DNA from 3 places in the Mesorhizobium sp. M0633 genome. Region 3 is predicted to be linked to each of the others. Evidence: predicted binding sites of a transcription regulator. Region 3 holds the regulator's gene; each other region holds the start of a gene.
What was found. Region 3 encodes PhoB, which activates phosphate uptake and scavenging genes when phosphate is short. Its sites were predicted from a motif close to TGTCATNNANCTGTCAT; they were not measured.
Positions count from the first base shown of each region.

Region 1 (4,656 bases), on a different contig from region 3:
GCGATCGCCTGGCGCAATTCATGCTCCATCACGCGCTTGTCGCGGGCCGCGGTGCCCATGGCTATCTCGAAAAACCGATAAGTGTCCCTGCCTTCGGTTTTGGCGCGATGGAGTGCCGTGTCGGCATGGCTGATCAGGCCGGCCTGGTCTTCGGCATCCAGCGGAAAGAAGGCGATGCCGATGCTGGCCGAGACGAGGCCGGAGCCGACCGAAACCCTGTTTTCCTCCCGGATCGCCGCCAGCAAGTCCTCGGCTATCCGGCCTGCGGCCAGGGGGTCGGGGAGGTTCGGAGCTATGATGGCAAATTCATCGCCGCCGAGACGCGCGAGCATCTGTCCGTGGCGCGGGATGCCGGAAATGCAGTGCGCCAGCTTCTGCAGCATAGCATCGCCGGCCCCGTGGCCATAGAGGTCGTTGACTTGCTTGAACCGGTCAAGGTCAAGCAGCAGGAGCGCCAGATGTCCATCCTTGCCGCCACGATCCATCGAGGCGAATTCTGCTTCCAGCCGGGAAGAAAAGCTCCGCCGATTGGCAAGCCCGGTAAGCGGATCGAAATGCGCGAGGCGGAGGATCTCTTGTTCTGCCTTCTTGCGCTCACGGATGTCGCGAACGGCAAGCACCGTATGAGGCCTGCCGCAGTAGGTGATTTTCCTGGCGATCAGCTCGACAGGAATTCTCGCCCCGTCACTGCCCCTTAACTTCGCTTCCTGCGCCTGTTCGCCGAAGCCGGACATATCGGCTGCGCTCTGTCCGTCGAAAAGCTCGCCGAATTGCATCGTGTTCAGGGTGGCTGTCGCTGTTCCGGTCAGCTTCGCCATACTGTCATTGGCGCTGACAATGCGGGTGCCATCGCAAACGATCAGACCTTCCACCGCCGCATTGGCGAGATCGTGCATGCGATCGGCCTCGAGCTTCTGGCGGCGAAAGCGCAGGTCGATCCACAGCGCGGCACCCGATAGCACAAGGATTATCAGGCTGGCGACCGCTGCGGCAAAGGCCTGGGAAATGGGCTCGATGGAATGTTCGGATATTTCAATCGAGGAATCCGGAATGATCGACACCGCAGCCATCGCGATGAAATGCAAGCTGCAAATCGCCAGCGTCAAAAGCGCGGCGCCGCCGAAAGTCGCGAGCGCTGACGGACGGCGCAAGACGACAAGGAGCGCCAGTGCCGCGAGGGTCACGCCGGCCAGAAGCGATATCGCGACAAGGAGCAGGTTCCATACGACCCGGCCTTCGACCTCGAAAGCTGCCATGCCGATGTAGTGCATCGTCGCGATGGCGCCGCCCAGAATGGCGCCACCGACGAGGAAATAGTCGATGCCGCGGCGCAAGGTGGCGACCCACATCCCAAGCGCGGTCATGATAACGGCGGCGGCAAGCGAAAAGGCGGATAATCCCGGATTGTATGCGTTCGGTATTCCCGGCGTAAACGCGGTCATGGCGATGAAATGCGTCGCCCATATGCCGAACCCGGTCGAGGCCGCGGCGATCATCAGCCAGACAAGCCGGTTTCGCTCGGTCGATCGGCCGACATGCTTAAGGAGATTAACCGCTGAGAAGCAAGAAATTCCACAGACGAGTGCGGCAAGCGCAACCAGTCTCGGATCGTGCTGACTTACAATACAATTATAGACCGTCAGCATCCTGGTTCACTCGGTCTGCCAAAACTAACAGGGGAGGTGTGACTGATTAGCTCTTGGAGATTTTAACGAATGGTTAACCCGCGGGCCATGAGGCGGGTCTTTTCGGGGGAAAACCGACGCCGCTGCGCCGAAAAGACGGTGATGTGATTTCTGGCGCCCGGTTTCGGTAGCGAGTGCACTTTAGGAAGGAATGATGTTCATTGATCCGCAATAAAACCGTTGTCCGATTGTCATCAGCGCCACATATTGGCTTTGCGGAAGTGCCCCTTTCGCCAATGACAAACGGGAGATGAAACATGAAGTTCTTCGGCTTTGCGGCCGGTATCGCCGCCACCGTGACCCTGCTTTCCACCACCTCCGCCTTCGCCGTCACGCAGATCAGCTGGTGGCACGCCATGACCGGCGCCAACGCCGAGGTCGTCGCCAAGATCTCCAAGGATTTCAACGCCAGCCAGAGCGACTATGAGCTCGTTCCGGTGTTCAAGGGCACCTATCCGGAGACGCTGAATGCCGGCATCGCTGCCTTTCGTGCCGGGCAAGCGCCCGATATCCTCCAGGTGTTCGACGTCGGCACCGGCGTGATGATGGCGGCCGAGGGTGCGATAAAGCCGGTGGCCGATGTGATGACCGGCGCCGGGATGACTTTCGACAAGAGCCAGTATCTGCCCGGCATCGTCGGCTATTATTCGAAGCCGGACGGCACCATGCTATCGTTCCCCTACAACTCTTCCTCGCCGATCCTCTACTACAACAAGGACATCTTCCAGAAGGCAGGCCTCGACGTGAACAATCCGCCCAAGACGTGGAACGAGGTGTGGGAAGCTGCCAAGAAGATCAAGACGAGCGGCGCCGCCCCTTGCGGCTATACCTCGACCTGGCTGACCTGGATCCACCTGGAGAATTTCGCGGGGTGGAATGACGTGCCTTGGGCCACCCAGCAGAATGGCCTGGCTGGAGGTGATGTCGAACTCAAGATCAATGCGCCGATTTTCGTCAACCACTTCCAGGCGCTCGCTGACCTGGCCAAGGACGGCACGTTCAAATATGGCGGACGCACCTCCGAAGCCAAGCAGATATTCCTCGCCGGCGAATGCGGCATCTTCACCGAATCGTCGGGCGGCCTCGGCGATATCGTCAAGTCCGGCATGAACTATGGCATCGGCCAGCTTCCTTACGACAGTGACGCCAAGGGTGCCCCGCAGAACACGACGCCGGGCGGTGCCAGCCTGTGGGTGTTCGGCAACAAGTCGGACGAGGAATACAAGGGCGTCGCGGCCTTCTTTGTCTATCTGTCCAAGACCGATGTGCAGGAATATCTGCACCAGAAGTCGGGATACCTGCCTGTGACGCTCGCCGCATACGAGGCGACCAAGAAATCAGGCTTCTATGACAAAAACCCCGGCCGCGAGACACCCATCCTGCAGATGACAGGCAAGGCGCCGACCGACAACTCGAAGGGCGTGCGCCTGCCGAATCTGCCGCAGGTGCGTGATATCCAGAACGAGGAGATCGAGAAGATGCTGGCTGGCCAGCAAACCGCTCAGCAGGCGCTCGACAATGCCGTCGCGCGCGGCAACGCGGCGATCAAGGAAGCGCTGGAGAACTGACGGGATTATCTCGGTTAGTCGGTTGGAATATCGCCCACGCGGGCTCGCGTGGGCGACACCTGGATAGCGAGGGAAATCAGCCTGTCTCCACGCGTCGTCTTTCCCAACAAGATCCTGCCCTACCTGCTGGTGGCGCCACAACTCGCCATCACCCTGGTTTTCTTCTACTGGCCGGCCGGTCAGGCGCTTTACCAGTCGATGCTCAGGCAAGACCCGTTCGGGCTGAAGAGCAGGTTCGTCTGGTTTGCCAATTTCCGGAAGGTGCTGGCCGATCCGGCCTACCTCAACTCGATCAAGGTCACCGTAGTGTTCTCTCTTGCGACCGCGATCGTTGCCATGGTTGTCGCCCTGCTGCTCGCGGTCATGGCCGAGAAGGCCGTGCGCGGCAAAGGCCTCTACCGCACACTGTTGATATGGCCTTACGCCGTGGCGCCGGCGATTGCCGGCATGCTTTGGCTTTTCCTGTTCAATCCCTCGATCGGCTCGTTGGCCTATTTGCTGAGAAGCTTCGGCATCGTATGGGACCCGCTGCTCAACGGCACCCACGCCATGATCCTGCTGGTGTCGGCTGCTGCCTGGAAGCAGATCAGCTATAACTTCCTGTTCTTCGTCGCCGGCCTGCAGGCGGTGCCGAAAACGCTGATCGAAGCGGCGGCCATGGACGGCGCCGGCGAAACCAAGCGCTTCTGGACCATCGTCTTCCCGCTGCTTGCGCCGACAACCTTTTTCCTGCTGGTCGTCAACACCGTCTATGCCCTGTTCGACACGTTCGGCATCGTTCATGCCGTCACCGGCGGCGGGCCCGGCAAGACGACCGAGACGCTGGTCTACAAGGTCTACAATGACGGCTTCGTCAATCTGATCCTGGGCGATTCGGCGGCGCAGTCGGTCATCCTGATGGCCATCGTCATTGCGCTCACAGCGATCCAGTTCCGCTATGTGGAACGCAAAGTCCATTACGGCTGAGGGAAGCGATGATCGGCCAGTCCCCGCTCCGCACCTTCATCGCCCATGCCGTGCTCATCCTCGGCATATTGATCGTGGCTTTTCCGATCTACTACACCTTCGTTGCCTCGACGCACACGCTGCAAACGATCCTCAGGCCGCCCCTGCCGCTCTTGCCCGGCGGCCAGCTATGGAACAATTACAACGAGGCGCTGTTCGGCGGCATCGGTCGTATCGGCGGCGTCAGCGTCGGCAGGCTGCTCCTCAACACCACGATCATGGCGCTCGGCGTTGCGGTGGGAAAGATCTTCATCTCGATCCTGTCGGCCTACGCGATCGTGTTCTTTCGCTTTCCGCTGCGCATGACCTTCTTCTGGCTGATCTTCATCACCTTGATGCTTCCAGTCGAGGTGCGCATCCTGCCGACCTACAAGGTGATGGTCGATCTCGGCATGATC
Region 1 is NZ_JAMYQC010000027.1:52,862-57,517, forward strand. It holds gene NKI47_RS24825 (bifunctional diguanylate cyclase/phosphodiesterase) at 1-1,646, opposite strand, end outside; gene ugpB (sn-glycerol-3-phosphate ABC transporter substrate-binding protein UgpB) at 1,943-3,253, shown strand; gene ugpA (sn-glycerol-3-phosphate ABC transporter permease UgpA) at 3,335-4,219, shown strand; gene ugpE (sn-glycerol-3-phosphate ABC transporter permease UgpE) at 4,228-4,656, shown strand, end outside.
Region 1: the regulator PhoB is predicted to act here: its motif matches at 1,864-1,880, upstream of ugpB (sn-glycerol-3-phosphate ABC transporter substrate-binding protein UgpB).

Region 2 (4,656 bases), on a different contig from region 3:
ACTCGGGACGGCCGGCGGCTGGTCGATGTCGCAAAGCGCGACGTCTGGCCTTGCATCGAGAACGTGGTCGCGGATTTGTGCGCAGGTTTTTCGGGGCCGCTTCTTGAGCAGCTGGCTGCCATCGAGGACGGCCTCGCCGCTGCCCCTCTCGACCGTCGTGTAAATAAGCCTGAGGGTGCCGCGCAATGAGACATCTGCTCGACCGCCCTATCTGGAGCGCGCTTCAGACGCGACATCGGGCCTTCGCGGAGGGTGACAACCTCGCCATGCGATATCGGCCGTCGATCGTCCCTTTCGCCGCCACTGGCGCGGACGACCCGGAAAGCCTGCGGGCGCTCGAAAACCTTGTCTCCCCGGGCGAGAGTGTGATCCTGCTTCAAGCGGACGCGATTGCTCTGTCCACGGGGCTTTTCGCGACTTCGACCGCAGCCGGGGTTCAAATGATTGCCGAGCAGCCGTTGCAAACCGTGTCTGACAAACGTGTGCAACGTCTGACCCGAGACGATGCTGCTGAGATGCTCGCCCTGGCATTGCTCACCAAGCCTGACCCATTCACGCTCGAAGCCTTGAGCTTGGGCGATTTTTGGGGTGTGAAAATCGAGGGCAGGCTTGCGGCAATGGCCGGCGAGCGCATGAAGCAACCTGGCTATACCGAACTCAGCGGGGTGTGCTCACATCCGGAATTTCGCGGCGGTGGCCTAGGAAAGCTGCTGTCCCTATTCGTGGCAAACCGGATAGTGGCGCGCGGCGAAGTTCCCTATCTCCACGCCTATGCCAGCAACGCCGCGGCCATAGCGTTATACGAGTCCATTGGCTTCAGGTTGCGAAGCACAATGAATGTGGCCGTGGTTCAGCGCACCGAATGATTAGTCGGCGCATGATGCGCAGCATGGATGCATCCCGTATCGGAAGGAAGGATTTCGTATGGCCGAAATCCTTCCTTGAGACTGCAAGACCTTGCTGCGTGTCAGACCGCGATCTTGCCGCCGCCTTGCCTGGTGATGGCAACGACCGCCGGGCGCACCGGCATGTCCGGCTTGAAGTCGGGCCAGCGCGTCGACAAATCCTCATAGTAGGACGGACGGCCGAAAGCCTCCCAGTCCTCGCCGCCGTCGCCCGGATGCTGGACGGCAACGAAGGCGGTCTGGTCGTCCGGCGCAAACAGGGGACCGCACATTTCGGCGCCGATCGGCACACGGAAGAACAGTTTCGAGGTCGCCCGCGCCGGCCCTTCCGTATCGACCGCCCACAGACCGTCGGTGCGGCCAGTGGCCTTCGGACCCTGACCGTCGGTGGCGACCCAGAGGCGGCCGGCCGAATCGACCGCGCAATTGTCCGGCATGCCGAACCAGCCATTGGCGGTGGTTGCGGTCGAGAAGGTGGCGCCGACGTCGGCCACAGCGGGATCGCCGCATTTCAGCAGGATTTCCCACCTGCCCTTTGTCGCGGTGAAATCACCGCCGTCCTCGACGATCTCGATGATGTGGCCAAAGGCATTTTCGGCACGCGGGTTGGCGGCGTCGACCTGGTCGGCCTTGCGCTTCGAATTGTTGGTCAGCATGACATAGACCCTGCCGTTGGTGGCATTGGGCTGGATGTCTTCCGGACGGTCCATCTTGGTGGCGCCGAGCAGGTCGGCGGCGCGGCGCGTCTCGATCAGCACGTCGGCCTGGCTGGCAAAGCCGTTCTCCGCCGTCAGCGGCCCTTGGCCGAAGACGATCGGCAGCCATTCGACCGAACCGTCCTCGACGAACTTGGCGACATGCAAGGTGCCGTCGTCGAGCAAATCCATGTTGGCGGCGCGGTTGTCCGGATCGAACTTGCCTGTGGTGACGAACTTATAGACATAGTCGAAGCGCTCGTCGTCGCCGAGATAGAAGACGACACGGCCATCCTTGGCGGCGATCGATTCGGCGCCCTCATGCTTGAAGCGCCCCATCGCGGTGCGCTTCCTCGGCGCCGAAGTCGGATCCTGGACGTCGACCTCGACGATCCAGCCGAAGCGGTTCGGCTCGTTCGGCTCCTTGCCGATGTCGAAACGGTCGTAATGCGCTGCCCATTCATAGGCACCTTCGGGAATGCCGAGGCGCTTGTAATTGGCGGCTTCCTTATGCCCCTGCGGCAGCTCGCCCGAGAAATAGCCGTGGATGTTCTCCTCGGCCATGACATAGGTGCCCCATGGCGTGACGCCGCCGGCGCAATTGTTGATGGTGCCGATGATCTTCGTGCCGGTCGGATCGGCGCTGGTCTTGACGCGGTCGTGGCCGGCGACCGGGCCGGAGAGCGTGATCTCGCTGTTGGAGGTGATGCGGCGGTTGAGCTTGCCGTCGCGAACGACCTGCCATTTGCCTGATACCTTGCGTATCTCGACGATAGTGCCGCCATGCGCCGTCATCTCGACGTCGACTTGTTCCTTGCTGAGGGGCGCCTGCTTGGCCTTGCCGTCGACGATGGTGACGAGGCCCGGAAACATCAGGTGCGGATTGGTGTATTCGTGGTTGACCACCAGCAGGCCGTGCTCGGCCGAGCCGTCGATCGGGATATAGCCGACATAGTCGTTGTTGTAGCCGAATTGTCTGGCCTGGGCTTCCGCCGACTGTTTTGTCGGATCGAATTCCGGCGAATCGGCGAACAGCGGATCGCCCCAGCGCAGCAGTACATCGGCGTCATAGCCGGATGCAACGTGATGCTTGTCGTCGATGCCGGCCTCGAGCTCGTCAAAAGCGAAGGCGGAGCCTTCGGCGGCGCGGGCGTTGTCGGCGGTGATCAGCGCCAGCGGGCTGACGGTAGCGGCTATGGCCGAGACGGCAAGCGAGCTCTTGAGGAAGCCGCGGCGCGAGAACCGCGCGGCGATGATCTCACCCATGGTGCGGTTGTCGGTGGGATTGGCTCCTGGCCCGTCGTTTTCCTCGAGCAGGCTGGTTCGGAAATGGGCGTCAGGGGTGCGATGTTCGGTCATAGGGCCTGCCTCTGGCTGGATGGATTGCTGGAGCGTGTTGCCTGGCCAGTCCGGTATCGCCGGCAGGTCACAGTTTGATGACATGCCGGCTAATTGCCACCTGCGATTTCGTATCCAACATCGGCCCCGCTTGACCGCGACCGGCGCTTCGGAAACAAGAGCTGCGGCAGGCGCGTAGGGACCGCATCGGGAGGAACAAAAGTGAGTTTCTGGGGACTTGGGCAGCTCTGCGTTTCGACGGTGATCTTCCTGCTGGCGGCGATGGCCGCAAAACAGTGGGGGCTGGCGCCGAGCCTCGGCAAGATTGTGCTGACGTTGGCGCTCTATTCGCTGGGCAATCTGATCATGCTGAGGCTGATCCGTGAATTCGGCATGTCGGTGTCGTTCAGCCTGTCGGCGGTGATCCAGCTGGTGTCGGTGAATGTGGTGGCGCTGGTCTTCTTCGGCGAGCGCGTCAATGCCTTACAGGCAACCGGCATCGTGCTTGCCATCGCAGCTGTGGCGCTGATCACGCTCGGGCCCTATCTGCAAAGGCTGTAACTGCGATCGGGCCGATGAAGAAGATTGCAAGCAGACTGCGCAACTGGCTGGAGTTCCCGGTTCTGCTGGCCGGGCTGGTCATTGCCGGCGGGCTGTGGGGGTTCGAGGAGCTGATGGAGCTGGCGCGGGCCACCACGCCGCATGCCTTCGACACCGAAATCCTGCTTGCCTTCCGCAAGGCCGGGCAGCCCGACAATCCGATCGGACCGGCGTGGCTGGAAGGGGCGATGCGCGACATCACCAGCCTCGGCAGCGCCAGCGTACTGGTGGTGATCACGGCAGCAATGATCGTCTACCTGCTCCTTATCCGCAGGCCAGGCGCGGCGCTTCTCATGTTCGTCGCGGTAGCGGGCGGCCAGCTCCTGTCAAGCGTGCTGAAATTCGACATCGACCGGCCGCGCCCTGATCTGGTCTCGCATCTCGCCGATGTGGCATCGCTTTCGTTTCCGAGCGGCCACGCCATGCTGTCGGCGGTGACATATTTGACGCTGGGCAGCATGGCGGCGCGGTTTTTGCCCGGGCGGACAACGAAGATCTATGTACTCGGGCTGGCGGTGCTGACGACGGTGGTGGTCGGCATCAGCCGCATCTATCTCGGCGTCCACTGGCCGTCCGACGTATTGGCCGGCTGGTGCGCCGGCTTTGCCTGGGCGATGCTGTGCTGGCTTGCGGCACGGTTCCTGCAGCGATGGCTTGGGCGGGCCGACGGCACCTGACTCAAATCAGCCTGTTGATCAGGCCATGACCGCAGCCTGCCAGCAGGAAAACCATCGACAGCAAGGCTGTCGAGGTCGCCAACGCTTTGAATATCTTCACCCGCTCATCCTTTTGAAGTCGTGCCTGTGAAATCGGGATCGCAGTGGATGTCCCGCCAAACGATGCCGAGGTTTGTAGCATGACAGCGCATCGGCTGGCAAAGAGTGCTGCATGTTTGGAGGCAGACCATCAATCCTTGGTGCAGGAAGACGTCGCCGACCGCGCCAGCGCAGGAACTTCATCCTCGACTGTTCGGCGGTGCCGTTCTTCGATCAACGGCGGCCAATGTCATCGAGGGTGCGGCCCACAAGGCGAGCCGCGCCGGCGTTCGCTTCATTATATCAGGCGCTTCGCCGCAGATACGCCGCATGCTGATCAACCACGGCGTCAAGCGGCCGCTG
Region 2 is NZ_JAMYQC010000014.1:15,009-19,664, forward strand. It holds gene NKI47_RS16530 (MarR family winged helix-turn-helix transcriptional regulator) at 1-189, shown strand, start outside; gene NKI47_RS16535 (GNAT family N-acetyltransferase) at 186-866, shown strand; gene NKI47_RS16540 (PhoX family protein) at 968-2,959, opposite strand; gene NKI47_RS16545 (hypothetical protein) at 3,161-3,499, shown strand; gene NKI47_RS16550 (phosphatase PAP2 family protein) at 3,514-4,215, shown strand; partial or broken gene NKI47_RS16555 (sodium-independent anion transporter) at 4,475-4,656, shown strand, end outside.
Region 2: the regulator PhoB is predicted to act here: its motif matches at 3,026-3,042, upstream of NKI47_RS16540 (PhoX family protein).

Region 3 (4,656 bases):
GTCAGGCTCTACGAGAACCTCGGCAAGTCCGAGATGGACGGCCGCGTCGAACAGGCGTTGAAGCGCGCCGCGCTGTGGAGCGAGGTCAAGGACAAGCTCAACGCCAGCGGCTTGAGCCTGTCCGGCGGCCAGCAGCAGCGGCTCTGTATCGCCCGCACCGTGGCCGTGAAGCCGGAAGTCATTCTGCTCGACGAACCGGCTTCGGCCCTCGACCCGCTGTCGACTGCCAAGATCGAGGAACTGATCGACGAATTGCAAGCCGACTATACGATCGTCATCGTCACCCACAACATGCAGCAGGCGGCGCGCGTGTCGCGCCAGACCGCCTTCATGTATCTGGGTGAACTGGTCGAGTTCGACCGGACCGAGAAGATCTTCACGTCGCCCCGCGAGAAGCGCACGCAGGACTACATCACTGGCCGCTTCGGCTGAGCCGTTCCGATCATGCATATGAGGACAGGACCATGGGCGAACACACAGTCGCTTCTTTCGACGAGGATCTCGAGCAGATCAGCAAGCTGATCCGCGACATGGCCGACCTCGCCGGTTCGATGGTCGGCGGGGCGACCAAGGCCCTGTTGAATTCCGACAACGTGCTGGCGCAACGCGTCGTTTCCGACGACGCCATCATGGATGCGCGTCAACGCGAACTGGACGACCGCGCCATCACCCTGATCGCCAAACGCCAGCCGATGGCCCACGATCTTCGCCATGTGGTCGGAGCGATCCGCATGGCGGGCGACCTCGAACGCATCGGCGACCTTGCCAAGAATATCGCCAAGCGCGTGAGTGCGGTCGGCCTCAGCGCCACGCCGCGGGACCTGTCGCATTCCATCGACGCGATGGCGCAGCTGGTTCTCATCCAGGTGCAGGGTGTCATCGAGGAATATGCTGCAGGCGATGCGGCCGCGTTGGCCAAGCTGCGTGCCGCCGACGAGCGCATCGACGTCAAATACACGTCCGTGTTCCGCGAGCTGTTGACCTACATGATGGAAGATCCGCGCAACATCACCGCTTGCACGCACCTGCTGTTCTGCGCCAAGAATCTGGAGCGGATCGGCGACCATGTCACCAACATCGCCGAAAATGCGTATTATGTGCTGACCGGCGAGCAATTGCCGGTCAATCGTCCGAAGCAGGACGAAACGACAATGTCCGCACCGGTGACATGATGGGGGTGCCCAGCCGATGATCGCACCACGCATAATGGTGGTGGAGGACGAGGAGCCATTGGGTGTGCTGCTCCGCTACAATCTCGAATCCGAAGGCTACCAGGTCGAGGTGGTGACACGCGGCGACGAAGCCGAGATCCGTTTGCAGGAGAATGTGCCCGACCTTTTGGTGCTCGACTGGATGATACCAGCGGTTTCCGGCATCGAGCTCTGTCGTCGGTTGCGGGTGCGCCCCGAAACCGAGCGGCTGCCGATCATCATGCTGACCGCGCGCGGCGAGGAGAGCGACCGGGTGCGCGGGCTTTCGACCGGCGCCGACGACTATCTGGTCAAACCGTTTTCGACACCGGAATTCATGGCCAGGGTCAAGGCGCTGCTGCGGCGCGCCAAGCCGGAAGTGCTGTCCAGCGTGCTGAAGGTCGGCGACATCGTGCTCGATCGCGAATCGCACAGGGTCTATCGCAAGAAGAGCGAAATCAGGCTCGGGCCGACCGAATTCCGGCTGCTCGAGTTCATGATGCGGCATCCGGGCCGTGTCTTCTCGCGCAGCCAGTTACTCGATAATGTCTGGGGCGAGACAATCTACATCGACGAACGCACCGTCGACGTGCATGTCGGGCGGCTGCGCAAAGCCGTCAACAACGGCCGGATGCCGGATGTCATCCGCACCATCCGCGGTGCCGGCTATGCGATCAGGGAAGATTGACCCGCCTGGTCAGGCTACGTTCTTTCTGACGCTGGGCCTCATTTGCGCGCCCGGCGCGAAAATCTCCTGGTCGACGAAGCTTAGCGCCCGCATCGCGCAGCCTTCGCGGATCAGCGGCAATTCGTTCGGCTCTGTATCGAAGGAGATCGAGCCCGAATGCTGGCCGCCGGCGGTCTGGGCGATTGCCTTCCGCAAGGCCGGCTCGATCAGATCGAAGGCGGCGGCACTGGCGCCGACCATCGCGACCGGTGCCGGATCGATCAGCGCGAACAGCGAGCCGAGACCGAAACCCAGCGCTTCGCCGGCCTTGCGGTAGGCCTCGCGTTCCGGCCCATCTTTCTCGCGCGCCCGGGCCGCCAGTGCTCGCATGTCGGCGTCGCTGACGTCGGCGATCGGTTCGCTTTCTTCGCTCATCTGCCTGGCGTTGCGCCAGATGGCGTAGTTGCCGGCATAGGCCTCGATGCAGCCGCGCCGCCCGCAACGGCAGAGCGCGCCGCCCGGACGATGGATCATGTGGCCAAATTCGCCACCCGAGGAATGCGTCCCGGTGAACAGTTCGCCCTTCAGCACCAGCCCCATGCCGATGCCATGCGAAAGCAGGATGGCGATGAAGTCGTCGCGATAGCGATCCGGATTGCGCCAGCGCAAAGCCACCGCCATCATGTTGCAGTCGTTCTCCACCGTTGCCGGGATGCCGAATTCGTCCTCCAGCATGTCGGCAAAGGCGATGTCGGTCTGCGGCGTGATCGGCGACCACAGCATGGCGCGTGCAGGGGAGTCGGTAATGCCCTGAATCGCCAGGGCGATGCGGGCGACACTGCGGACGTCAAGGTCTGGATCCTGCAGCCGGCGCCGGACGATGGCCATGCATTCACGGATCAGCTCGTCGCGCGGCATGGTCAGCGTGTCCAGCCGGCGCTGTTCCTCGGCGACCACCTGTCCCGTATAGTCGATAATGGCGGCCGACAGGAAATTCAGCGACAACACCACGGTCAGCACCGCCGCCGCTTCCGGGTTGAGGGCGAGGCCGACCTGCGGACGACCGCGTTTCAACGAAACGGGCTCACTTGCCTTGCTCTCGGCGAGGATGCCTTCCCGTATCAGGTCGGAAGAGATCGCCGATATGGTCGAATGACTGAGGCCGGTAGTAGCTGCGATCTCAGTACGCGATGGCTGGCCGGCCCGGCGCACCGCCGAGATCACCATCGCCCGGTTGCGCCGGCGCAAATCGTCATGGCGGATTCCGACCGACATTGTTTTGCTTTCCTCCCGGTTGCGGCGGCCGCTCATGAACCGGAAGCCGTCGGTAATGTCCGACAAATAGTGTCGGACGCAGGCAAATAGTGTCAGATGCAGGTTGCGCTGTCATCGTTTATTCCGACGCTCGAAAAAACTCGCAGAGTCATCAAAATCCATCAGAATCGATGTTGACAGCAGCCGGAGATCGGGCCAGTATTTTTTCGAGGCTCGAAAAAATTAGAGCTTCTAAGCTGGTCTTTGAGCCAATTGGTCACGCCGTACGCGGCGCAGGGAGGATATGATGAAGAAATTCACGACCGCCATTCTGGCGGGTGTCGCCATGACGCTGGCGCTGGCGTCGGTGGCGCAGGCTAAAGACAAGGTCATCGGCGTTTCCTGGTCGAACTTCCAGGAAGAGCGCTGGAAGACCGACGAGGCCGCAATGAAGGCGGCCATTGAGGCCGCAGGCGACAAGTATATTTCCGCCGACGCACAGTCCAACCCCGGCAAGCAGCTCACCGACGTCGAGAGCCTGATCTCGCAGGGCGCCAGCGCACTGATCATCCTGGCGCAGGACGCCTCGGCCATCGGGCCGGCCGTGCAGAAGGCACTGGACGAAGGCATCCCGGTCGTCGGCTATGACCGGCTGATCGAGAACAAGGACGTGTTCTATCTGACCTTCGACAACAAGGAAGTCGGCCGCATGCAGGCCCGCGAAGTCTTCAAGGTGAAGCCGGAAGGCAACTACGTCTTCATCAAGGGTTCGGGTTCCGATCCGAATGCCGATTTCCTGTTTGCCGGTTCGATGGAGGTGCTGAAGGAGGCCATTGACGGCGGCAAGATCAAGAATGTCGGCGAGGCCTATACGGACGGCTGGCTGCCGGCCAACGCTCAGAAGAACATGGAACAGTTCCTGACCGCCAACGACAACAAGGTCGATGCCGTGGTCGCCGCTAATGACGGCACTGCCGGCGGCGTCGTCGCCGCGCTGACGGCGCAAGGGCTGGCCGGATCGGTTCCGGTTTCGGGCCAGGACGGCGACCACGCCGCGCTGAACCGCATCGCGCTCGGCACACAGACCGTGTCGGTGTGGAAGGATGCGCGCGAGCTCGGCAAGAATGCCGCCGAGATCGCCTCGCAACTGGCCGACGGCAAGCAGATGACCGACATTGCCGGCGTGAAGGATTTCACCACGCCCGGCGGCAATACCGTCAAGTCGCTGTTCCTGACCCCGGTCGCCATCACCAAGGACAACCTCAACGTCGTCATCGACGCCGGCTGGATCAAGAAAGAAGAGGTCTGCGCCGGGGTGACGGCTGGCACTGTTGCAGTCTGCAACTGAGCCGACGTTTCCGAAAAGTCCGAACGCCGCGGCCGCTCGCCGCGGCGTTTTTCCAACAAGAGTTGTTTTTCCGCTTCCGGCGGATAACTTCTAGGCTGCTTCCGGCATCCGCGGCAGACGGCAACCCGGCGGGAGAAACATCATGACCGACACGACGTCCAACACGCCGGTCGACAGCACGACAGACCGGGCACGGG
Region 3 is NZ_JAMYQC010000008.1:67,916-72,571, reverse strand. It holds gene pstB (phosphate ABC transporter ATP-binding protein PstB) at 1-432, shown strand, start outside; gene phoU (phosphate signaling complex protein PhoU) at 465-1,172, shown strand; gene phoB (phosphate regulon transcriptional regulator PhoB) at 1,189-1,878, shown strand; gene NKI47_RS10705 (ROK family protein) at 1,888-3,132, opposite strand; gene xylF (D-xylose ABC transporter substrate-binding protein) at 3,419-4,459, shown strand; gene NKI47_RS10695 (sugar ABC transporter permease) at 4,602-4,656, shown strand, end outside.